Regions from separate parts of the Paenibacillus terreus genome, predicted to be linked through region 3. Evidence: riboswitches for the same ligand, from Rfam matches in the RefSeq annotation. Region 3 holds a riboswitch; each other region holds the start of a gene.
The links. Region 3 has a riboswitch for cyclic di-GMP ahead of ACE5KN_RS22960 (hypothetical protein). Riboswitches for the same ligand answer to the same signal wherever they lie in the genome.
Positions count from the first base shown of each region.

Region 1: linked by a shared signal. The riboswitch ahead of ACE5KN_RS05360 (glycosyl hydrolase) and the one ahead of ACE5KN_RS22960 (hypothetical protein) in region 3 are both predicted to bind cyclic di-GMP.
Region 2: linked by a shared signal. The riboswitch ahead of ACE5KN_RS18270 (transglutaminase-like domain-containing protein) and the one ahead of ACE5KN_RS22960 (hypothetical protein) in region 3 are both predicted to bind cyclic di-GMP.
Region 4: linked by a shared signal. The riboswitch ahead of ACE5KN_RS08825 (SDR family NAD(P)-dependent oxidoreductase) and the one ahead of ACE5KN_RS22960 (hypothetical protein) in region 3 are both predicted to bind cyclic di-GMP.

Region 1 is NZ_JBHIRX010000002.1:248,736-254,749, reverse strand. Features, by position in the region: gene ACE5KN_RS05365 (discoidin domain-containing protein) at 1-1,542, opposite strand, end outside; gene ACE5KN_RS05360 (glycosyl hydrolase) at 1,588-3,165, opposite strand; cyclic di-GMP riboswitch class I at 3,194-3,281, opposite strand; gene ACE5KN_RS05355 (sugar phosphate nucleotidyltransferase) at 3,450-4,823, opposite strand; gene ACE5KN_RS05350 (UDP-glucose dehydrogenase family protein) at 4,887-6,014, opposite strand, start outside.
Region 2 is NZ_JBHIRX010000010.1:81,822-87,835, forward strand. Features, by position in the region: gene ACE5KN_RS18265 (collagen binding domain-containing protein) at 1-1,153, opposite strand, end outside; gene ACE5KN_RS18270 (transglutaminase-like domain-containing protein) at 1,436-2,236, opposite strand; cyclic di-GMP riboswitch class I at 2,251-2,338, opposite strand; cyclic di-GMP riboswitch class I at 2,397-2,484, opposite strand; gene ACE5KN_RS18275 (isocitrate lyase/PEP mutase family protein) at 2,680-3,450, shown strand; gene ACE5KN_RS18280 (bifunctional transcriptional activator/DNA repair enzyme AdaA) at 3,473-4,036, shown strand; gene ACE5KN_RS18285 (methylated-DNA--[protein]-cysteine S-methyltransferase) at 4,085-4,579, shown strand; gene yeiL (transcriptional regulator YeiL) at 4,590-5,261, opposite strand; gene ACE5KN_RS18295 (MFS transporter) at 5,340-6,014, shown strand, end outside.
Region 3 is NZ_JBHIRX010000015.1:122,318-128,331, reverse strand. Features, by position in the region: gene ACE5KN_RS22970 (sensor histidine kinase) at 1-318, opposite strand, end outside; gene ACE5KN_RS22965 (response regulator) at 318-1,007, opposite strand; gene ACE5KN_RS22960 (hypothetical protein) at 1,180-1,425, opposite strand; cyclic di-GMP riboswitch class I at 1,448-1,538, opposite strand; gene ACE5KN_RS22955 (winged helix-turn-helix transcriptional regulator) at 1,761-2,087, shown strand; gene ACE5KN_RS22950 (MFS transporter) at 2,305-3,510, shown strand; gene ACE5KN_RS22945 (hypothetical protein) at 3,594-4,349, shown strand; gene ACE5KN_RS22940 (DinB family protein) at 4,381-4,914, opposite strand; gene ACE5KN_RS22935 (DinB family protein) at 4,939-5,472, opposite strand; gene ACE5KN_RS22930 (MerR family transcriptional regulator) at 5,562-6,014, shown strand, end outside.
Region 4 is NZ_JBHIRX010000003.1:413,469-419,482, reverse strand. Features, by position in the region: gene ACE5KN_RS08835 (monooxygenase) at 34-1,542, shown strand; gene ACE5KN_RS08830 (pyridoxal phosphate-dependent decarboxylase family protein) at 1,724-3,301, opposite strand; partial or broken gene ACE5KN_RS08825 (SDR family NAD(P)-dependent oxidoreductase) at 3,334-3,435, opposite strand; cyclic di-GMP riboswitch class I at 3,559-3,645, opposite strand; gene ACE5KN_RS08820 (NADH:flavin oxidoreductase/NADH oxidase) at 3,995-5,026, shown strand; gene ACE5KN_RS08815 (MarR family winged helix-turn-helix transcriptional regulator) at 5,246-5,659, shown strand; gene ACE5KN_RS08810 (ABC transporter ATP-binding protein) at 5,740-6,014, shown strand, end outside.

The sequences.
Region 1 (6,014 bases), on a different contig from region 3:
TGTTTCAAATAAAGTGAAATCCTTGTAGAAAGCGGCATGCTGGATGAGCATATCGGCATATCCAATCTGTGACCGCATGATCCGGTCGAAAACCGCTGCCTGCGGCTGGCTCGCCCCATAAGCCGGGTTATCCGTATGGGAGTCGGAGGTACCGAACTCCGTGTTCAGCATCTGCTTGCTGAGCCCATCCTTGGACCCGCTGAAGGTCTGCAGATTTTCAACAAAGCTGCCCCCCCGTCCCTGCACATACGATTCACCATAGGCGTGCCCGTTGGTCAGATCCGTCACATTCTCCAGCTCAAGGCGCTGCTGGGGGTCCCTTTCCCATCCGTCCGGATCGCCGCACTCCTTCTTGTCTCCCGTCTGATTCTTGCATGATTTGACGGAATATGCCGGCCAATAAGCCCATCCGGGAGCTACTGTTTTCATATGTGGAGCCATTTTCTTTCCTTCACTGTTCAGCCAATTGGCCACCGCCAGATTGACGGCTTTGGACCGGTTGAACAGCCCCGGTTCGTTGTCGACTTCAAAATACTGCACATACGGACCGTAATTTTGCAGATATGAAGCCAACTTCTGCTTGGCGGACTCCGGCAGCGTACCGTCCGCATTCAGCTTGATGTCGCCTGTATACAGATACAGGGCAACAGCCTGCATGTTGTACTGCTTGAGGGTTTTGTAATAGTTGTCCAGATCAGAGCATGCATTGCCGACATTGCTCGCACAGGTGACCCGCATAATATTTCCGCTGTAAGCGATCCCCAGCCATTTCATCACGGCAGGCAGATGACGGGTAGCCCCTTTATCATAATAAAACTCGTTATTGTTTACATTGGTTCCTGTACGGATGTAGCTGCCATGAATCGGTTCCGCAGCCGGGGAAGCAAGCTTCTCAAGACTCAGGCTGTCCCATGTCCACCAAAGGCTCGAATTCTCCGCCTCCGAGCAGTACAAGCACCGGGCCACCCGGAGCTTGAGCTGATTTACTCCTGTCTGCAGCTGTTCCTTCGGGATATATAATTGATAATTGCTCTTGAAGGTATATTGGCTTCCGGTTCCCGCCACACCCGCAATCTGAATCAAGCCGGAAAGCTGGTTGTTGGAAAACACGGCCATCTGCGGCACAGCCTTGCTGGCGTCCAGAATGCGGACATTAAACCGGACACCATTGGCCGGAATGGTGTCCAGCTCATATTCGAGCACGAGCTCCGGATTGGTCTCGGCATTCAGTCCTGGGGGAATGGATCCGTTAAGTTGAATAACAGGGGTGGAAGTCTTAACGGCCTGCGCCGCTCCTCCCGCCGCCTTTAACGCCGTTGCGCTCGCCGCTTGAACGTCCAGGGTGGCCGATTCCTTGCCCGCCGCTCCTTTGAATTCAGCGGAGGAATCATCGCTGACGCCAAGCATCCACAAGGTGGTAGCGGCGTTCTTCTCATTTTCCTGATTGCTTTTGTTGGCATAACCCAAAAGCGAAAACAAGATAACCAAGCCAAGCAGGCCCAGAAGCAAATATACATACTTGTTAGCCAACCAATTTTTCATTGTTCATGTCCACACTTTCTGTACAGGGTTGCCGGAAAGAGAGAGCTATTCCACAGTATGGAACAAAGCGCTCGAAGGAATGACCGCTTTGGCCTCCTGCTCGCTCTCCCACATCAGGCGTGCCATGGCATCACCTGTTCCTTCGTAATATTCCACTTTGAGGTCGTAGAGCTGATCCGCCGCAAGGCTGATGCTTCCCTTACGCTCTGTCCAGCTTTGCTTGAACCAACTGTCAATGATCTGCTGCCCGTTCACCCATACCCGGATTCCGTCATCGGAAATGGTCGTAAAAGTATAGGTGCCGCTGTATTTCGGTTTTACCTTGCCTGTCCAGCGTACGGAGAATTGATCGGCAGGTACCGCCGGATCCGGCGCGGCACTGCGCCAGTTAAAATCCAGCTTGGCATCCGTGCGCGTAAGCACAGGTGTTCCGCTTAGCTCGATATTGTTGAAGAACTCGGCGTGCAGTCCCTCATATACCGCATCTGGAACAGGCTCGGGGGCAGGTTCCGGGTCAGGCTCCGGATCAGGTTCCTCCCCGACCGGCGGTGTTCCCGGAGGAGCAGTATCAGGCGGCTCCACAGGAGGGGCTTCAGGAGGAGCGGCCATATCTGCAGCCAATTCATCCCGAGTCAGTGTTCTGTCTTCATTCATGTATGCAATAATCTGATCGTTCGAATTGTTTTGTGTCAGCATGTTGCCCCAGGTCATGGAGTAGACCCATTTCGGCTGGGCAGACAGCACTCTCTCGGAAGGCATCTCGCCGTGCTCGCCAATGGCAATCGGTTTTTCTCCGGCCAGACTCAGCAATCCGTCGTAGTAGCTCTGCTCGAAATCATTGTCATAGATGTCCGCAGCCAGAATGTCGACCTTGGACAAACCGGGAAACGTACTGACATAAGGAGCTGACCAAGCATTCGGAGCGTTGGGATTCCAGACCCACAGCAGATTGTTCAGCTGGTGGACATTCACAAATCGGTCATACATGATATCCCATAATTTCACAAAGTTCTTCTTGTTTCCCCACCAGAACCAATCCCCGTTCATCTCGTGGTAAGGCCGCCATAGAACGGGCACACCCGCATCCCGCAGCTGGCCAAGGGACACCGCGACTTGATCCAGATCCGCGATCAGCCGTGCATATTCCCTGGTACCTGGTGTCACGTACTTGTCAAATTGCGCCTGGGTAATCTTGGCCTGTACATTGGCCCAGGTCAACGGTTTGCCGGGAAGCGCCTGATGAAAGGTTATGGCAACGATGCCGCCGGCATTGTGCCAATTAATCGCGCTATACACTACATTGCTGCGCTGGGCCTCGGCCTCTGCAGCCGACTGGTTGGAGACAGCCCCCAGCTCATAGCCGTGCAGGCCGGCATACTGCCCGCTGATTTTCTTCAGTTTGATGTTCAGCTCATCCGGGCTCTCCAGATAATCATGCTGACCTGTAATCATCCCTTTTCCGTCCAAACTGGACAAGTACGCATATAATTCGCGCGCCCCGGCCGAAGCAGCCGGATTAATGGGCGCTGCTTCGGCATGGGCAGTGTGTTCCCGGGACAGGCCTGATGGGAGCAGAGAGCAAAACAGCACGACAGGCAGCAGTTTTTTAAAAAATCGATACATAGAATAAGTTTTCACCAATTCTCTCCCTCTCGGTAGCCAGGCTGCCAGCCCTCGATGGGGTAAGGCCCTATAGCTTTGCGTTCACCTGTCTTTCGACAGGGTTGCCATTTTTCGTATGAAGGTCTATGAAGCTCCTTCTTATCCTAGAGTATCGACTCCGATTTACCAAAAATTAATAGATCATTTATGCTGAAACCCATTTTTTCAGATATTATGACAAAAAAACCTGTAAAACAACATCATTTTTTGCAATGATATGCGTAAAAACGCAACAAGTGCGTTTTTCAGGAAATGAACTGTTGCAGAGAAATTTCATTCCAATCCATGCAGAAACGGACGGTATCTTCTTCCACCAGCTCCGATCCTGCTTGTACCTCAATCAGTTCCACATCGGTCACCGCCAGAATGCTGTGCTTGGTGCCTTCCGGAATGCGGACAACGTCGCCGGCCTTTACTTTGTGCAGCTTCTCGTTCAGAATCACTTCCGCTTCGCCGCTGATGATCGTCCAAATTTCGCTCCGCTTGCGATGAAGCTGGTAGCTGATATTTTTGCCCTTCTCGATACAAATCCGTTTGGTGAGCACTTCATTGCCCTCCGGATATTTCACATAATCCACAACCCGGTAATGCCCCCAACGGCGCTCCTCATACATCGGACGCTGATTGTGAGCCTTCAGTACTTCCTTGATCCGCGGGCTCTCCGCCTTGTTGGTTACAAGAATGCCATCCGGACTGGCCGCTACGATCAGATCGCTGGCCCCGATAATGGTAACCGGAATGTCCAGCTCGTTGATCAGGCTTGTATTCACGGAATCCTCAGTCATTACTCCCTTGCCCACCTGACGCTGTGACATTTCCTCCGTCAGCGTGTTCCAGGTGCCGAGATCCTTCCAGAAGCCATCATATGGAAGAACTACGATATTCTCTTCCTTCTCTACCACTTCATAATCAAAGCTTATTTTAGGCAAAATATGATATTGTTTCTGCAGTTCTTCATAATTCAGCGGAAGCCCCTTCCCTTCCAGAATGTTCAGCAGATATCCCAGACGGAAAGCAAAAACTCCGCAGTTCCAGAGCGCGCTCCGCTCAATCAGAAGCTCAGCCTGCTCTTTGCTCGGTTTCTCTTGAAAATGGCTGACCTGCAGGCAGCCTGCAATTCCGGCCGGTCCTTCTTTCGGAATGATATAACCGTATTTTTCGGATGGATAGGATGGAACGACACCCATCAGAGCCAGATTGGCGCCCGTTTTCTGCAGCGTATATTCCATGCGTGCCACCGTATGGAAGAAGGTCTGCTCCACATACGGGTCCACCGGCAAAATCGCAACAACCGTATCCGGAGATACGCCGGCGATGCTGTACAAGTAGGTAGCCGTAAGCGCAATGGCCGGGAAGGTATCCCTGCGCTCAGGCTCCACGATGATGCTGACGTCGCCGCCGATCTGGCTCTGAATCATTTCGACCTGAGCTCTGCCAGTTGCAATATATGAGGACTCCGCCATTCCGGCGTCTCCCAGCTGTCTCCATACCCGCTGCACCATGGATTCAGGAAGCCCCTCCGGGCTTTCCAGCACCTTCAGAAATTGTTTGGAACGGGAATCGTTGGACAGAGGCCATAACCTTTTACCGGAACCGCCAGACAAGAGTACCAATTTCATAACTCCACTCTCCCTCCACGAAGTAAATTTCCTTAAAAGGGCAAATTTTCCTATACACTAATATTATACTGCACCCGCAACGCTTGGCGAAAGGCCGTTCAGCCCACTCATGCGTGGTCTGCCGACCGAATAATACTCCAATCCGGATTCGGCGATCTGCTGTTCGGAAAATACATTACGTCCGTCAATGAGAACCGGCTTGCGCAGCACGGAGCCAAGCATGCGCAGGTCAACCTGCCTGTAGTGATCCCAATCGGTCAGCAGGCAGACGGCATCACAGCCAAGCGCCGCTTCTTCGGCCGTGGAGCACCACTGAATATGCTCGTGATCAAACTGCTCCCTGAATTTGTCCATCGCGATCGGATCATGGACTTTGACAAACGCGCCTTCCTTCACCAGAGTCTCCACGATTTCAAGAGACGGCGCCTCCCGGATATCATCCGTGTTCGGCTTGAAGGACAAGCCCCAAATGCCTACATGTATACCGTTTAACTGCCCGAGGGATTCGCGCAGCTTGGAAATAATCATATAGCGTTGATCTGTGTTGACTTCCACTACGGATTTAAGCAGCTTGAACTCGTAATCCACATTGCCCGCGATTTGAATCAGGGCATTCGTGTCCTTGGGGAAGCACGAACCGCCATATCCGATTCCCGCCTGCAGGAAGGAGGAGCCTATGCGTTTGTCCATACCCATGCCAACCGCTACATTGGTGACGTCAGCGCCCACTTTTTCGCAAATATTTGCGATCTCATTAATAAATGAAATTTTCGTGGCCAGAAAGGCGTTGGAGGCGTACTTGATCATCTCGGCGCTCCGGATATCCGTTACATAGATATTGTCCGTAAAATCCTGGTGCAGCTCGACCATCGTCTCACGCAGCTCTGGATTGTCAATCCCGATAATGATGCGGTCAGGATGCAGCGTATCGCTGATCGCAGATCCTTCGCGCAGAAACTCGGGTGCGGATACGATATCAAATGCATGACGGGTATGCCGCGCAACAACCTCACGGATTTTTTCGTTCGTTCCGACAGGCACGGTGCTCTTGGTCATAATGATTTTGTAGCCGTTCATCGCCGCGCCTACATCGGCCGCCGCCTGCTCAATATACTGCAGATTGGCTTCCCCGTTTGGCAGGGATGGTGTCCCGACCGCCAGAATAATAATATCGGAACGGCGAACAGCTTC
Region 2 (6,014 bases), on a different contig from region 3:
TGATCGCTTGCTCTTTCGTAAGCTTTTTCTCGTTGAAATTGTATTTCACAGTCCAGGTGATGATTCCGTTATCTTTATTCTGGCTATAAGACTTATCCAAAAATTTACCGCGGTCCACTGTTACCGTAGCAGTTGATTTGGCATTTTCCATGTCGTCGCCAGACAGTACAGCAGTGTTCTCAAAACGCGCCTGCTCGCCGGTAAGCTTCGTTGAATAACGAATCTCGTAGGCTTTGCTGATCGTCTCATCCTGGAACGCAAGCTCCAGTTTGGCGCCGCCGTTCGTTTCAACCGTATACTTGTCGGCCCCTACCTTTTCGCCAAGGACCGTCGAGCCGTCACCGTTAACCTGCAGACGGTATACCTCCACAGAGTCGGCGATGAGCTCAGAGCCTTCAGGCATCACATCCGTGATGACCGCATGCTTGATCTTATCCAGCGACTTGTTGACTTGAACCGTCCAATCGATCCGGTCTTTGCCAACCGCTTTCCCCTGTTTATCGATCAACTTTCCGCCCTGCGGCTTCAGATTCACGATAACGGTCTGCACACCGCTTTTTACCGGAATGGCAATGATGACTTCCGTGCTTCCCTTAATCGTTTCCTTCGTAAACTCGGTGCGTATTTGCAGCTTGCCGCTTACGTTGGAATGGCTTTCCACATAATCGTTGAAGGTCATGACAACCTTCCCGCTCCGATCGACGGTAAATGTGCCAACTTTGTCTTGATCGGCCACGAGCGGTGCGTCAATGTCCGTAAAAATTTCAAACTGCTTTGGCAGTTCGAAGGTAAAGGTATCCCCGTTCTTGTAGCCGTGATTATTCGGAAGCTCCCATTCGTAGCTGAGATTCACAGCCTCACCGATGTCCAGGGTACTGTCCGGATTATATACCGCATCGACCACGTTACCATTCGAGTCGGTTAATACCACTTTTGTTAAAATATTGTCCGTATTCTTGACTGGCGCCGGCGGGATATACACATCATCCGTCACTGCAACTTCATCCGTTTCCCCATACACGGATTCCTGCACGTTTGACAGTGCATCGGCCGCGTTGGCATTGGCTACATTGCCCGTCCAGACGGTTACACCAAAAACCGATTGAAGCAGAAGCAGCAGCGCCACAACGATTCCACTAACTTTTTTCTTCATAATCTCTCCCTCAGTCTCTACATCACCCTCGTAATGTCGGTTCCGATCCAGCTTTCCGTGCGCAAATCGGGCTATCTATACTGCATTGAATTGTATGCCGTTAAGAGACCTTCAGTCCATCACCTCCACTTATTTCTAAATGGCGCACGATTCATTGTTCCTGTTTTTCCCACCAGAACCAAATGGGCTTCTTGCATTATAACTGCCGGACCTCTACAATTTCTCTACAAACTCGAATAAGCCTTGGACATGTGTCCAAAGCTTAAGTTAATCGTATTCTTTTTAGTAATATTTGGATACCGAATAACGAGAGGCGTCTTTTATCATTTTAAAATCGGCCCCTTTGGCTTTCCAGCTCGCATCAACCGTTGTATCAATGGTTACCCATTTTCCGTTCAAATAAACTTCATTCCAGGCGTGGTAAACATCGACGTATTCCGAAGTCCCCATATCGAGCTTGGCTGGAATGCCGATACTCCGCAGCATGGAAGCGAACAGGGAGGCATAGTCGTAACACATCCCCTTCTGCCCTGCAATCGTGCGATTGATATCGGGAAGGTAATCTGTCAGATCACTGGTTGCAAGAGCCTTGTCGTATCTGATCGTACCAACAATATATTCATAAATAGCCTGTACTTTTTCTTCGTCAGATTGAGCAGACGCGGTTAGCTTCTTCGCAAGTTGAGCAGCCTTGTCCTGTTCGCTCCAATTGATATTTTGTACAGAACTCAAAAACACTTTGCTCTTGTTTGCCAGTTGAAGTGTAACGGGCGCTTCCTGTGCGATCTTATATTTGGTACCGCTGACTTGCTCCAGTACGGTAACCGTGTAATCACCGTTGCCCATCTGCAGCGGGAATGCTTCCTGCCGTTTATTCGGCGAAAGTACATACGTATATTTGTCCTGACCTTTTGAGATCATGAGCTTCGTCTTGATGCCGGCTTTCACATCATAGCGAACAACGATCACACCACGGTCCAGCTGTTCCAAGCCCAGCCAATCCTGAGATTGCGCAGCTTGTACAAACGGAGCCCACAATAATAACGCAAAAAGTCCTACAATCGCGAATATTGCGTTGCGCATAACTGCAAACTCCCTTCGATAGCCAGGCTGCCATTGACATATCGTCAAGAAGGCCCTGTAGCTTTGCGTCCCAGTCTTTCGACAAGTTTGCCATTGTCGTGCTAGAGTTTCCAGATTTTAATATAAAATTATCCTATGAAAAACAAAAAAAGCGTCTTCGTTCGGTAGCTGGCTGCCGTTTGACATATCGCCAAGTAGGCCCTGTAGCTTTGCGTCCTTGCCTTTCGACAAGTTTGCCGTTATCGTGAGTAGCTTTTGTGAGACTATCTTACCAAATATCTCTATTTCTATCAAGAGAAAATTTACAAGATTCATTGATTTCCGCGCCCATTCGATGATCTTTTTTTTCGTTCATATCTCAGACCATAAGAGCAAGAATGAGGACGAAATGATTAAAGCCTCCTTGATAGAATGAGTTACACCAAAGCCAAGGAGGAAGCAAAATGTCGATGATTCGGGAGTTCAATAATCTCCATACTTCAGAGGAGCTATTATTTTTGGGAAATGCCTGGGATCTATTATCAGCTTTGACATTAGAGAAGACAGGTTTTAAAGCCATTGGTACTACCAGCTGGGGGATTGCCAACTCGTTAGGCTATGCGGACGGAGAATTAATAGATTTTAATCAAAATCTAGCAATCGTCAAAACCATTGCAGAAAATGTAAAAATACCGGTATCCGCTGATATCGAGGCAGGATATAGCGAGGATTTTAACACAATTATCGATAATGTATTAAGAACAGCAGATGTCGGGGTCGCCGGCATTAATATCGAGGATTCCTTGAAAAAAGAAACGGGGTTAAGAGATATAGCGGATCATTGCAGCCTTCTGATCAAAATGAGGACGGCGCTGGAAAATCGCGGATTCAAAGATTTTTATATCAACGCCAGAACGGATACTTACTTTCAATTGGAAAACCCCTTCAATGAAACGATCGATCGGGCCAGTGCCTATGTTGAAAGCGGGGCCAGTGGCATCTTTGTGCCAGGGGTAACGGAAGAGGACGAAATTCAGCAAATAGCTGCTCAAGTCAAGGCGCCGCTCAATATATTGTCTTTGCCTAACCTGACGAGTTGTAATAAGCTGAAAGAGTTAGGCGTCAAGCGTTTCAGCTTCGGAAATGCCCTGTCAGATAAAGTCATCGCTTGCTTACAAAACAATGCGGCTAAATTATTGGAATTACAGGATACCTCACATTTATATGAAAACTAGATCAGAAGGCAGGGATGAAGTGATGACCAGTATAAATCTTTCATTTGACGAGATGTGGGAAAAAATCATTGCCTGCGACCGGAAATATGATGGTCTATTTTTTACAGCCGTGAAAACAACAAAAATCTACTGCCGTCCTTCCTGCAGATCCAGAAAGCCCAAAAAGATAAATGTTGAGTTCTATCACAATATCAGTGAGGTTGAAAAAGCTGGTTATCGTGCATGTAAAAGATGCCAGCCCGAGGTTGAACATTCTCCAAACAGTGAATTTGTCAAAAGTGTTACGACAATTTTAGTGAATCAATATAAACAAGATTTGAAGCTGAATGATATTGCGGAACAGGTCGGTTTAAGCCCCTTTTATCTTGAAAGGCTGTTTAAAAAAGAAACATCAGAGACTCCGCGTACTTTTTTGGAAAAAGTGCGCATCGATAGAGCCACACAGCTTCTTCAAACGACCGATATGACCAATCTTGAAATTGGTTATGAGGTAGGCTTCCAAAGTCTTTCTAATTTTTACAAAGTGTTTCGAAATTTAAAAGGCTGTTCGCCAAGCGAGTTTCGTAAGATGAGGAAAGAGCCTTAATCGATAAACTGGAGATTCAATACTACCTTTTTTCTTGGAGGTCCTTATATGAGCAGACTGTATATAATAGATTACCAATCCCCCATTGGAATGGTTGAAATACAAGGAACCGATCAAGCGGTTTACTCTATCCTGTTCTCGGAACGGGACCAGATCGTAAATGCTATCCATGACGAAACTCCCCAGGCTTTGAAGCTTTGCCGTGATCAGCTTGATGAGTATTTTAAAGGCACACGTACCGAGTTTACATTTCCTTATATATATGAAGGTACTGAATTTCAAAAAACGGTTTGGAATTCTTTAAAAACAGTCCCCTACGCGCAAACGTGGTCCTACAAAGATATTGCTGTTTCCATCGGGAATGAAAAGGCCATACGAGCTGTCGGCAGCGCAAACGGCAAAAACAAATTAAGCATTGTCATCCCCTGCCACCGAATTATTGGTACCAACGGGAAGTTAACCGGCTATGCGGGCGGCCTATGGCGAAAGGAATGGCTTCTTAAGCATGAGCAACGTTTGAGAAAAGAAGGGACAGGCGTTTAATCGCAAATCACTACGTATTCCCCAACATCCCGGCAAGTTCATATAAGGAGTCGTACCGCTGAATGCGGTAGTGACGGCCTTCTTTTTGCAAATATCCTTTATCACAAAATTGAGCAAATACGTATAATAAATGCCGATAGGAGACACCCAGAAAATCACAAACGGTCACATGCTTTTCCTTATAGACCCCTTCGTCAGCAGTCTGCAAAATAAAATCCGCTAACCGGTTTTCAAGCGGGAAAGCGAGGCTTTGCGAGGACTTGGCCGCCATTTTGGTGGCTTTTTCACTCAGAAACTTCGTCAGTCCACGCAGAAATAACGGGTCTTCCAGCATTTGTGCACGGCAGTGATGAAAAGGAAACGCAAAGCAAACCGTCCTGGTAGAAGTCTGAATCCCTTTTGTATAATATACCTCGTTCAACAATTCCATTTCTCCAAAATAGTCTTTAGCATTGATAAAATTAATCAGGGACACCTTCCCGTTGTGATGGGTCACATAAATTTTGGCCTTTCCTTCAACAACATAAAATAAATAATCAGGCCTCATGCCTTCCTTAATAATCCATTCACCACGCTTATATTCATGCACCTCAATAAACTCTTCAATCGGAAAAGAAAATAAATGTGCAATGGAGTGTTCCTCCAGATAACGTTCTCTTTTCTCATTTTTATATATTTCCATAGTCCACCCCAAAAGATGAGATTTCTCATGTTGCCGTATCCCCCTCCATGATATCATGCAACCTGTGGAGGGAACAAAATGAACACACAACGCTGGATGAGCAGACAGTTTTTCAGTTTTTTTGTTACATGGGGTGTTTTTCTGCCCTATTGGACCGGATGGTTGATTCATACAAAAGGGATCTCGGTGTCACAGGCAAGTCTGATTATGAGCGTGGGTTTGGTGGCAAGAGGCCTGTCCACATTAGTTATTTTCCCTGCATTATCGGGGAAATTCAGCAGTAAAACCTTATTAAATGCAGCGGCCATCGGCACGCTCATTGCGCTCCTCTGTTACATTCCGTCCCATGCCTTCGGCAGCTTGCTTGCCGTAACTGTATTTTTACATTTGGTGTATCCTGCGTTAATGCCTGCTTTGGACAGTGCAGCCGGAGTGCTTGTGCAGCGGCAGCAATTGCAGCATTACGGAAAAAGCCGCTTATGGGGATCCATTGGATTTGTGGTGACTGGCTTGATCTTGGCCGTCTTTACCGGCGCAATGGGGGAAAAAGTTATTTTATGGGCGATGCTGCTTGGCATTGTGGTGTTCGTATGCCTTGGATTCATGCGTGCACCCGTAGTTTTATCTGAAAAGCCGCAAGCGAGCAAAATCCAAAATAACGGAATGCTTAAATTATTTCAAATCAAACACTTTCCTTTGGTGCTTGTCATTGTGATTTTATTGCAGGCGGCACACGCTTCCTACTACAATTAC
Region 3 (6,014 bases):
CAGGCTGCCACTGCTGATCCGTTCGGCGGCCTGTTTCATGCGGACAAGCGGGCGGGAGATGCGTTTTGCAAAATAGACCCCGATAATCAGCGCCAGCAGCAGCGAAAACAACCCTGTCAGCAGGATCGACTGAATCAGGGCACTCTCCAGGTGATCCATCAATGGGGACATTCTTTTACTCGCCGGTGAGACCTGCTCCATATACATCGAGATATGATAATGAGTGGCAAATACGCTGATCACGGCAAAAATGGCAACGATACCAGCAGCCATGCCGACGATGATCACAGCCAGCCGGATATACAGCCGGTTGAACATCAGCCCTCACCGCCAAACCGGTAGCCGAAGCCGTACACCGTAATAATATAGCGCGGATTGCGTGGATCTTGTTCGATCTTTTGCCGTACATTTTTAACATGCTGATCGATAATGCGGATATCACCGTCAAACCCGAAGCCCATCACCCTGTCGACCAGCTCCTCCCGCGGAAAGCGGCGCTGCGGATATTTGGCGAGCAGAAGCAGCAGCTTGTACTCACTAGGTGTAAGGCTGATCGGCTCTTCATACCTGTACACCTGATTTTTCAGTGAATCGATACGGAGATGCCCCCCATTAAAAGAGATGACGTCCGCCAATAGCTGCGAATCATCTGTCCGGCGCAGGATTGCTTTTACTCTGGCAACCACCTCATTCGGATCAAAGGGCTTGATCATGTAGTCATCTGCTCCGATGGATAATCCGCTGATGCGGTCCGCCTGAGCTACCTTGGCAGTGAGCATAAGAATCGGTACCGGGCTGAATTTGCGCACCTCCAGGCAGACGGTCTCCCCTTCCATGCCGGGCAGCATCAGATCCAATATCAACAGGTCAACCCGCTGGCTGCGCAGTACAGCCAACGCTTCCTCCCCGCTCACACTTTCCAGCACGTGAAAATGCTCCTTCTGTAAATAAGAAGCGAGTACCTCGCGAATTTTCTGTTCGTCATCCACCACCAGAATGGTTTTCAAGGCCTGTCCCTCCGTACGCCCAAGTTATACCGGAATTATACCATTCCGAATATGTAAGAGTCCTCCTGCCTATTACTTTCACCATTCTGTTTATCCTAAACTTGTGAAGATCTTTTGAAGACCACCGGAAAATGAAAAAGCACCGGAGGAAAATCCCTCCAATGCTTAATCATTAACGCATTTGAAATGTCCGAATCACCCGGATCGATATGATCTCTGTAGTCAACGGGTCAACGGGTTTAAAAGTCATGCTGTATAAATCATGCAGTCTCGTCTCAATGCCGTATTCTTTGAACTTATCGGAGAAGTCTCCAATCGTAGGCCTTTTCCCCGTTTCGCAAGTAATTTGGCACTCTTCAAGCCTGGTTTCTCCACGTCTGTATACAAATTCCACATCCGATTGATAAATACTGCTCACCCTGCTATTTCTCCCTCCGATTTAAGGTAGCCCAGCCGCCATAGATCCATGATAGTTTCCTTAGGCCTGCAGCTTTGCGTCCTTGCCTTTCGGCAAGTTTGCCCTTTGCATAAATGGTGGAATATCCACTTGAGATAATATAATATATTTTCCGTGTTTTTTCGACATGATCCCGTAAAAATCGCCATTCTTCACACTTGTTTACTTTTTCCCTTGTAGTGTTATCATAGATTGTAGTTCCTTGACGGATATGTACATCTCTGAAAGAACCCTATATACTTTCAGATCCTATAGAGATCAAAGCATCTCACTATATTTTTTCAGGAGGTAAACATATGGCTTACAATATCCCGGTGGAAGCAACCCTTGAGGTGATGGGCGGCAAATGGAAGGCGGTTATTTTGTGTCATCTGGATAAAGGCGACAAACGCACCAGCGAACTAAAGAGACTAATGCCTGGCATTACGCAGAAGATGCTCACACAGCAGCTGCGGGAACTGGAAGATGACGGACTTGTGAAGCGGCAAATATTTGAGCAGGTTCCGCCCAAGGTCGTGTATTCCCTGACCGGTTACGGCTGGTCCCTGAAGCCTGTCCTGGATGCCATGTGTGCCTGGGGCGAAAAGCATATTGAACAAGAAGGCCAAACAGTAGAGGTTTAAAGCAAATACTTTGAACCATCCACATAAACGATCTGCAAACGGAAGAGCCGGGCTCCTGGATACTCAGGATTCCGGCTTTTTTTCCCCCGTTTCCTCCTATAGGTACCTGTAAGTGCCTATAGTACTTCGAAGTATGTACTATTCTTTTTCGTGTGAAGCATCCATAATAGCATTTGCCGGCCGGCATAAAAATAAAAAAATAGGAGTGGAACTGAACATGTCCTCGGACACTAAACGCAGTACTTTGTCGCTGCTGGCTCTCGCTATCAGCGCTTTTGCAATCGGGACAACTGAGTTCATCAGCGTGGGACTGCTTCCCCTTATCGCTGAAGACTTGAATATATCTGTAACGATGACCGGACTGACGGTCACTTTATATGCGCTGGGCGTTACTTTTGGCGCTCCGGTATTAACCTCTTTAACTTCAGGAATACCAAGAAAAACGCTGCTGATCTGGATTATGATCATCTTCATCGCTGGCAATTCGCTTGCGGCCTTCTCAAGCGGAATCGGGCTGCTGCTTACGGCACGGGTTATTTCCGCGTTCTCGCATGGCGTATTTATGTCGATCGGCTCAACCATTGCGGCTGACCTTGTCGCGCCGAACCGGCGGGCAAGCGCCATTGCCATTATGTTCTCCGGATTGACCGTGGCCACGATTACCGGCGTACCCTTCGGCACGTTTATCGGCCAGCAGCTCGGCTGGCGTGCAGCCTTTCTAACCATAGCCGTGATTGGCATCATTGCTCTGATCGCCAATTTGATTCTCGTTCCCGGCAATCTGCGGAAGGGGGTCAAAACCCCGGTACGGGATCAGATCAGGCTCATTACCAACGGACGGCTGCTGCTTGCTTTCCTGATAACGGCTCTCGGATACGGTGGCACCTTCGTCGTCTTTACGTATCTGTCTCCTCTGCTGCATGACATTACCGGCTTTGGCGAGACAACCGTAGCTTTCCTTCTGCTTCTGTATGGCATTGCGATTGCCATCGGCAACATCATCGGCGGCAAGGCCGCCAACCGCAAGCCGCTTTCAGCGCTGCTGTATATGTTTATTATTCAGGCGGTGGTCCTGTTTATTCTGGCCTTCACGGCTCCGTTTAAAGTGGCGGGTTTGATCACGATTATTCTGATGGGCCTGTTTGCCTTCATGAATGTGCCCGGACTTCAGCTGTATGTCGTTAACCTTGCCCAGCGTTTTGTGCCGCAGGCCGTGGATGTCGCATCCGCAATCAATATCGCGGCCTTTAACGGCGGCATTGCTCTTGGCGCTTATTTTGGGGGCCTGATTGTGGATGGTCCGGGGCTGATTCACACCTCATGGATCGGCGGTTTAATGGTGGTCGGCGCTGTTATTTTAACAGGCTGGAGCCTTCTGCTCGCCAGAAAAGACAAAGACGTCCCTGCCGGGGAAGCTGTATAATGGTATTTAAACAAGGACTGTTTCTTTCCCGCTGAAAGAAGCAGTCCCTTTGAATACGGGCCCCTGTGAAAGGAGAATGGCGTATTTTTGCTACCAAGGATATTTTAAGCGTATGGAGAAAATTCGATCATTTCCCGATGGAAACCTTAACCAAAGCATGGTATTTTCAAAAGAATTCCGGAAAAAAGCAAAGAGAAGTAGCTCAAATGAAGGAGCATCGCGAGCAGTATGGCATTACAGGCAATTGCTTTGACCTCGCTTTGTGGCTGCTGCATGAGTTCGAAAAGGAAGGGATTGAAGCTTATCCGATCGGCCATGATATGGGAACAGAGGATGCGCATGTGGCCGTTATTGCGAAAAATGAGGAAGGACACCGCTATTATTGCGATTTGGGGGATCAGTGGCTCAATCCGGTGCTGGTAGATGCCGATAGTGAAGATTATACTGAAGAGAGATTAAAGGGCCTCTTTCCTGCGGCAGAGATACAAGTGCAATCGGCTGGTGATTTATTCACGGTTCTATACCACAGGCCAAACGGAAAAACCAGCAAGCAAGTCTTTAATCTTACCCCGGTTAAAATGGATGACTTCTGGCTTGCCGCCGAAATATGCCAGAATGCAATCCATAAGTCACCTCTATTAGAATGCAGAATTCCCTATAAGAATGAAACCGCTCATTGGGAGTTTTATGACTGGCAAAGCTTTCTGAGCACAACCGAAGGATTATTCAACGATCCGGAAGCAGAGTCTATTGAACAATGGTGTGTTAGAATCCATCAAAAAACGGGGTATGATACAAATTTCCTCTACGAAGCATTGAACATATACAAAAAAATGTGAAAACCGCCTGCAGCAGGCGGTTTGGCATTTTTCAATGATACTGTCCTGTTACATGCTCTCCCGTATCCTTCTGCAGCTTGGAAAGCAGTACGATTTGCCCCGCATGATATCCATAGTGTGCGGCAACAGCAACGATCAGCTTGCCAACCACCTTGATCTCGTAGGTTTTGCCCTCCTCGGCCTGCACCCGCAGCATCCGGTTCCAATCCTCCAGCCCGTAATGAATGGCCACCTCCCTGTCCAGGTCCTTTTCGGTAAGCCGGGCCAGTATATCTTTCGCTTCCGCTCTCGTGTCCGTCAGATGGCGGATCAGCTCCTCCTTGGATATACCGCCTTCTGTAGTAAACTCCTTCGATCTTTCACGGATAAACGGCTGCCCGCCGATGCCGCTGATCACATTCATGCGTTCATTGCCTGCCAAATGGAGACACAGATTGCCAATGCTGTTCATGGTATCCTTGGGCCTGCTCCACACCAGTGAATCATCTAAAGGATCCAAACTTTTCACGATCCGCTCAAGCTGCTTGTCCATATCCTCAATCACCGCTTCAACCAGTTTCAGCATAACACCCCTTCTTTCCTTATGTTATTAACCATTTACCCGATCAGGCTGCAAATTCCGCAAAAGCTCGAAGATTTGCCCTCTGTGATGCGCCTCGTGCTCCACCAAATGATAGATCACCCATTCCGGAGTTACGTCATAGGCTTCAAGCTGTCTTGGGGTTCTCCAGTCCGTAAGACTCATGCCTTTAAAATGAAAGAGCAGCCTGCCACGGACGGCCTGCAGACGGTGAAGATGCTGCTCCAGGGTTTGACCTTCAACATGAACCAGAGAACCGTCCTCCGACCTGTCCTCCTGCAGAAATAGAGAACGAATTTCCGGTTCATACTCGGTGGCTTCAAGCACCTCAACATACAGCCAATCCGCCTCAATAAGCGCAATATGATACAATAGCGAGCCGATGCTGTGCCGTCCTTCCAATTGCTGATCCAACAGGCCAGGGGCCAAGCCGTTCAACTTTTCCAAAATGGTTCTGCGGACATCCTCCAAGCTCCACAGCCAGCGTCCGATTTCGGGCTCATATCCCGGCAGGGCTGCCACTTGCAATGATTTTCTGCTCACAACTTCACTCTCCTTTTCTTTTAATATTCTAGGTGTGGCGGGGTTTTCCCTCTGCCCGGCTTGACCTGAAGCGTATTCAAGGTTCTATAATGAGTATCATTAATTCAAATCCGGTTATGGAACGGGGAGATCAATCTGTGGAAAGCACAATCCAATATACGATCGGCCAAATCGCCGAAAAAACGGGATTGTCCATACATACGCTGAGATATTATGAAAAGGAAGGCATTCTGCCGTTCATCCGGCGCAATGCAAGCGGAATTCGTGTGTACGAGGATATGGATATCGAATGGCTGAAATTTGTATGTGCCCTGCGCGAAACCGGCATGTCCATTGCGCAGTTGAAGGATTTCGTACAGCTTGCACTGCAGGGTGACGACACTATAGACGAGCGGCTCGAGATTTTAAATCATCAGCGGCAAAAAATCGAAGCCCAGGTGGAGACCCTAATGGGTTATATGGACCGGATTAACCGCAAAGCGGATCTATACCATCAAATCAAAAGCGGCGCCTTGACCAGTCAACCGGGTCAGCCCGGACGG
Region 4 (6,014 bases), on a different contig from region 3:
AAATTCTATAATCTTAAAAAAAGGAGTGAAGGCATGGATTTTCAAGTGGTAGTTGTCGGAGGAGGACCTGTTGGCGTAATGGTGGCTTCAGAACTCGCACTGGCAGGAGTCAAGGCGTGTGTACTGGAGAAACGGAAGGAGATCACACCTTATTCCCGCGCGCTTACGCTGCATCCACGGTCGCTGGAGCTGCTGGATATGCGTGGTCTTAAAGAAAAGCTGGAAAACAGAGGGGGACCGATTCCCACCGGGCATTTCGCATCGCTGGATACCCGGCTTGACTTCTCGGTGCTTGATTCCGCCTCTAATTACACGCTCTTTATTCCGCAGAATGAGACTGAAGAGGTGCTGGAGGAATGGGCAAAAAGCCTTGGTGTGGATATCCGGCGGGAAGTAGAGGTCGTATCTGTCCGTCAGCATGCGGAAGGCGTTGAGGTGACCGGCGTTGGGCCGGAAGGCGAATTTACACTGCAGGCAGCTTATGTAGTCGGTGCAGATGGTGCGGGCAGCACGGTTCGCAAACAGACCGGCATTCCGTTCACCGGAACAGGGGATACGCTGACCGCCATGCTTGGCGACGTGGTGCTGACGGAGCTGGAGAAGCCCACCGTTCTGTCCCGTTATAGTGAGCAAGGAGGGACGATGATCGTTCCAATGAACTCGGGGCTGCACAGGGTGATTGTGGTTGATCCGGAGCGGACATCCGTGCCAAAGAGTGAACCTGTAACTCTCGAAGAACTGGGAGCGAGCTTAAAAAAGATTCTCGGAACCGACCTCGGTATCTCGAATCCTCGCTGGTTGTCCCGTTTTGGCAATGCGACACGACAGGCGGAGCGTTACCGTGAGGGTCGGATCTTCCTCGCGGGGGATGCGGCGCACATTCATCTCCCGGCCGGCGGCCAGGGGCTGAACGTGGGATTGCAGGAAGCGGTGAACCTGGGCTGGAAGCTTGCGGCCGCGCTGAAGGGCTGGGCACCGGAATGGCTGCTGGACAGCTATCATCAGGAGCGCATGCCTGTAAACACGGCGCTGCTTCGCAATACCCGGGCTCAGGCGGTGCTGATGGCATCGGATTTCTCGCAGTCTATGGGCGACCTGCGCAGCCTGCTGTCCGAACTGCTGCAAATTCCGGAAGCGAACAGATTGCTGGCCGGCCAGATCTCAGCGTTTAACATCCGTTATGAGTCGGACCCGCTTGCACTAGCGCATCCGCTGAACGGATCCCGCCTACGGGATTTGAAGCTGAGAACGGAAGACGGTGCTCTCCACCAGGCGTATGAATTTTTCCATTCCGGCTCTTTCGTACTGCTTCACTTTGCGGGGGACCCAACGATCCAAGGGGCCGATTGGAGCCGTTACCCTCATATCAAGCCGGTGTTCGCTTCGCTTGCCGAGGATGCCGCTGATTGGGCCGACGTGCATACGGCGCTCGTTCGTCCGGACGGCTATGTCGCATGGGCGTTGTCACGGTCGGAATCGGAGCCTGTGGAATCGGTCCGGCAAGGGATCGCTCGCTGGTGCGGCGAAGCAGGGATTCTTTGATTTGATTGTTTTGAACAAAACAAAAAATGCTGAGAACAGGGGAATCTTACACCTGTTCTCAGCATTTTTTAATCAGAATATCGCAGGAGAATAGCGAATTCTGATAGTAAGTGGGGGGTATGCACGGAGCATCTCACAACGTATGATAGGAGACACTTTTGTCCTTAACTATGGAGGAGGGTTAAGTTACTAAAACATCATTTATAATCTCCTTCAGATAAAGCACAATCTCATCCACATGCTCCTTCCGGGTATGGGGTGAAATGACGGAGAGCTTGGCTGCGTAAAGCGGCATCGTATGCAGGTCTGCCGTCAATACAGATAAGTGTTTTTTCGTATGGTCCAATAACATACTCTCTCTCCGCCGGCCCAATCGCTCGAATAATCTTTCGTTCAGGAGATTGGTGCGCTCCACTTCCTCCTGCGTGCATTCCCCGTTCAATTCCTCCGCGAAGCGGGAAACGCCGCCCGGGTATATGCGAAACAAAGTAATGTTCCCCGGATTAAACCTATTTACAATCACCGCTTCGGGAATGTTCATTTTCAGTGCTTTCCTGAAAGCAATGTTCACCTCGACCAGTTGGCCCAGGATCTGTTGATAACCTTCAATCCCGAAAGCCAGCAGTACGCTGTAGATTCCGAAGGAGCTAGCGGGCGTTTCTTCCGGAGGAAGGTCTATAAGCTGAAGATCCTTTGCGTCTTTAACCAGAAGCAGGCTGCTTGAATGCGGAATATGCCCTGATTTATGAAAATCAACGCACAATGAATCGGCAAAGCGAAGCTTGGCCATTTTGGATTGAATCCTGTACAGGGCGTGTAATGTCTCCGGTTCAAAGGAAAGGGGATTGGCTGCAAAATCGTACCCGTTAAAGAAGGCAAAGATTCCGCCGAGCGCCGAGTCCGCGTGGATATGCGGCCGGGGAATATTATAAGCGGAGCACAGAATGGCGGCTAAATGGTAAATTTCCTCTACATCGTCGATCCCCATCGCATCGCTTGTCCCCGTTGTGGCTACAATGCAAATCGGTGTTCCTCCGCTGCGGATCACACGAATCAATTGATCCTTCAACTCCACAAGATCCATGGAGCTGTCCGGCAGTGTCCGCACCCGGATCAAATGACCGCTTCCGATCCCTACCGCTTCCATTGACCTGGACAAGCTGTCATAAGCCGCTTCCGAACAGAGCACATACAGCTTGCGGGGCACGCCCGAGCGGGGTGCATCGGGAGCAAGCTTGGCAATCGCGATGCGCAATGCCGCAAATAGGGCCCTTTGCCCTTCCCCAGGGGTGTAACCTCCACTGCTGCTGCTGTCGTATCCGACCAGCCTGGACAGCATTGCTGTTACACTGGCTTCTGCCTCTGCACCTGCCGGCCCGTATGCCTCCGACATATGACTGTCATTAACCAGACAAGCGGTCAACAGGCCGAGAATACCCGGGATGCTGTCCATCTGGAGCGTATTTGTCAATTCGTATCTTTTATGTAGGGGGAGGGAGTGCAGAAGTGACAATAGCTTATGATTGACCTCTTCCATAGACATCCCCGCTGCCGGTATTTTACATGACCGTATAAGTTCACTATATAAGTCGCTTTGTCGGCGGTTACTCTCCATGAGATATACATGATCATGAGCTTTAACGCGGTCGATGCCGATCAGGATTTGCTCGATCCATTTCAGAAAAGCTGCTCTCTGCGAATCATTCCCGTCTGAACCGGGGTACCGTGTTCCGATGTCAGGCTTGCTGTCGTACAACATCCAATCCCCTCCCCGTGTGCTATTAATACTGCCTACAAAGCATGTCCCGAGCCGCCGTCGATATTTACAGAGGTGCCGGTTACATAGGAAGCCGCTCCGGATGCCAAAAATGTAATAACTTTCGCCGCTTCATCCCTTCGCGGACTTATGTTAAAGCACTTTCATTCCTAGAAAAATAAGAATTTTACATTTGTGAACGCAAAAACACCTCTTTCTTATCTGGTAAAGGAATAAGACGGAGGTATTTTTCCGTCGTATTCGGTAGCTGGCTGGCATCGTGGCATCCCACCTAAGCCCCTGTAGCTTTGCGTCCCCGCCTTTCAACGGGTTTGCCTTTATCGTACGAGTTTATTGCTGTCTAACCGTGTTGTATGATGTCAATTTACCAATAGGATGGTTATATGGGAATAGGAGTTTGGAACTATTTTCCTCAAATTTTCTTTATTTGGGACAAAGAAATAAAAATTTTAAGTTCTTTTGATTCATGAAATCAGGATCATCGAGCTGATAACCGCTCACAAAGACAGTATAAAAATTGATACTAGGGAACATGGATGTGAGTACTTGTGTGGGAAATTGCAAAGTATGATAATGAATTGTGTGCAACTTTCTTGAGTTGCAGTACAGCTAAAAAATGTATGATTCGTAAACCTGTGGTTGAAACTATGGGACAGGAACCAGGGAGGGATTACCATGTCAAAGAACATACTGTTCACGCCTTACACCATTAAAGGCCTGGAGCTTAAAAACCGGATTGTCATGGCGCCGATGTGCCAATACTCGGTTACAGCCAAGGACGGCATTCCGAATGACTGGCATTATGTCCATTACACCAGCCGCGCTGTGGGCGGCACAGGATTGATCATTATAGAAATGACAGATGTCGAGCCTGATGGCCGTATTTCAGACTATGATCTGGGACTGTGGTCGGATGAGCATATCCCCGCTTTTCGCCGTATTGCCGATGGTGTGCATGAGCATGGAGCGAAGCTGGGCATTCAAATTGCCCATGCCGGCCGCAAGGCGGAGGACGCAGCCGAACCTGTTGCTCCGTCGGCCATTGAGTTCCCAGGCGGAGAGCCATACAAGAAGCCGCGTGCGCTGACAACGGAGGAAGTGCGGGAGATGGTGCGGAAATTCGGGGAAGCGGCGCGCCGTGCGGTAGCGGCAGGAGTGGACACGATTGAGATCCATGGAGCGCACGGCTATCTCATTCATCAATTTCACTCCCCTCTCACCAACAAGCGGGATGATATCTACGGACAGGACCTTTCACGCTTCGGCGTAGAGGTGATTAAGGCGATCAAAAAGGAGATGCCTGAGAACATGCCGCTGCTGTTCCGGATCTCTGCCGTGGAGTATGCGGACGGAGGATACGATATCGATCATGCAATCGAATTGCTTAAGAAATACCGTGATGCGGGCGTGGATGTCGTTCACGTCAGCTCCGGCGGTGAAGGGACTCCTGGAGCGAGAAGACCAGGGAACCATCCCGGCTATCAGGTTCCGTTCGCCCGCCAGATTCGTGAGGAGGTTGGCATTCCGGTCATTGCCGTAGGCAGACTGGATGACCCCGATATGGCGCAATCGGTCATCGGGAACGGAGATGCCGAGCTGGTGGCCGTGGGGCGCGGTATGCTGAGCGATCCTTACTGGGCTGTACATGCAGCGGTAACGCTCGGCGAGGAACATAAAGTTCCCGTGCAATATGAGCGGGCGTTTTAATGGATAGGCGCCGATAGGTGCCATATAAGGTATTATAATAACCCGGCCGAGGGATTCAGCCGGGTTATTTCTTGTGTTGTTTTGTTCATCTGACCAGTACCATCTGCAACTTAATTTGGCGGAAAATAGAGGGAATACCCGTATGGGTTTGACACAGCAGCAAAGATCTATTATTATCTCATAGTGTAAGATAAATTTTAGAAGGTGTGAGCCATACAAGTGGATTATAAAGAATTAGCGGTAGAGCTCTTTGAATACGCCGCCCAAGCTCGCAAACCGCCGCTGGATGATCGGAGACAGCTCTTCTCGCGCGGGGAAGTGGGGATCCTGATTCACCTGAATTTCCATAAAGACGGGACCACCTCCGGAGAATTGAGCGAATACTTGTCCGTCAGCACGGGAAGGGTGGCAACAGCGCTGAAGAGCCTTGAGAAGAAGGGGTTTGTTGTGCGTCGTACCGATGCGGATGACAAACGCAGGGTGATCGTATTTATTACCGATGCCGGCAGGCAATTTCTGCTTGACAGACGTAATGAAGGCATTGCGTTAACCGAGAAAATGCTGCGCAGGCTGAGCGAGGAGGATGCCAAGGAGTTTGTCCGCCTGGTAAAGATCATGGCTTCCAAGAGTTAATAACCAATGCAGTTCATTTAAGGGCTGCATGATATTTTTGCCAAATGTCTTACACTATAAGATAAAAGGAGAGCAACCAGATGGTGAAGATTTTCAAATACCTCAAGAGGCATGAATGGATGCTCGTGCTTGGCAGTCTGGCCTTCATCGTTGCACAGGTATGGCTTGATTTGCGACTGCCGGATTATATGGCGGAAATTACAACCAAGCTGCAGATGGAAGGATCGAAGATATCGGATTTGCTTGTCCCCGGCGGTTATATGCTGCTGTGTGCCGTCGGCAGTATGATCGCCTCGATCATTGTCGGCTACTTCGCCGCCAGGGTGGCGGCAGGGCTGGCTATGCGTCTGCGCGG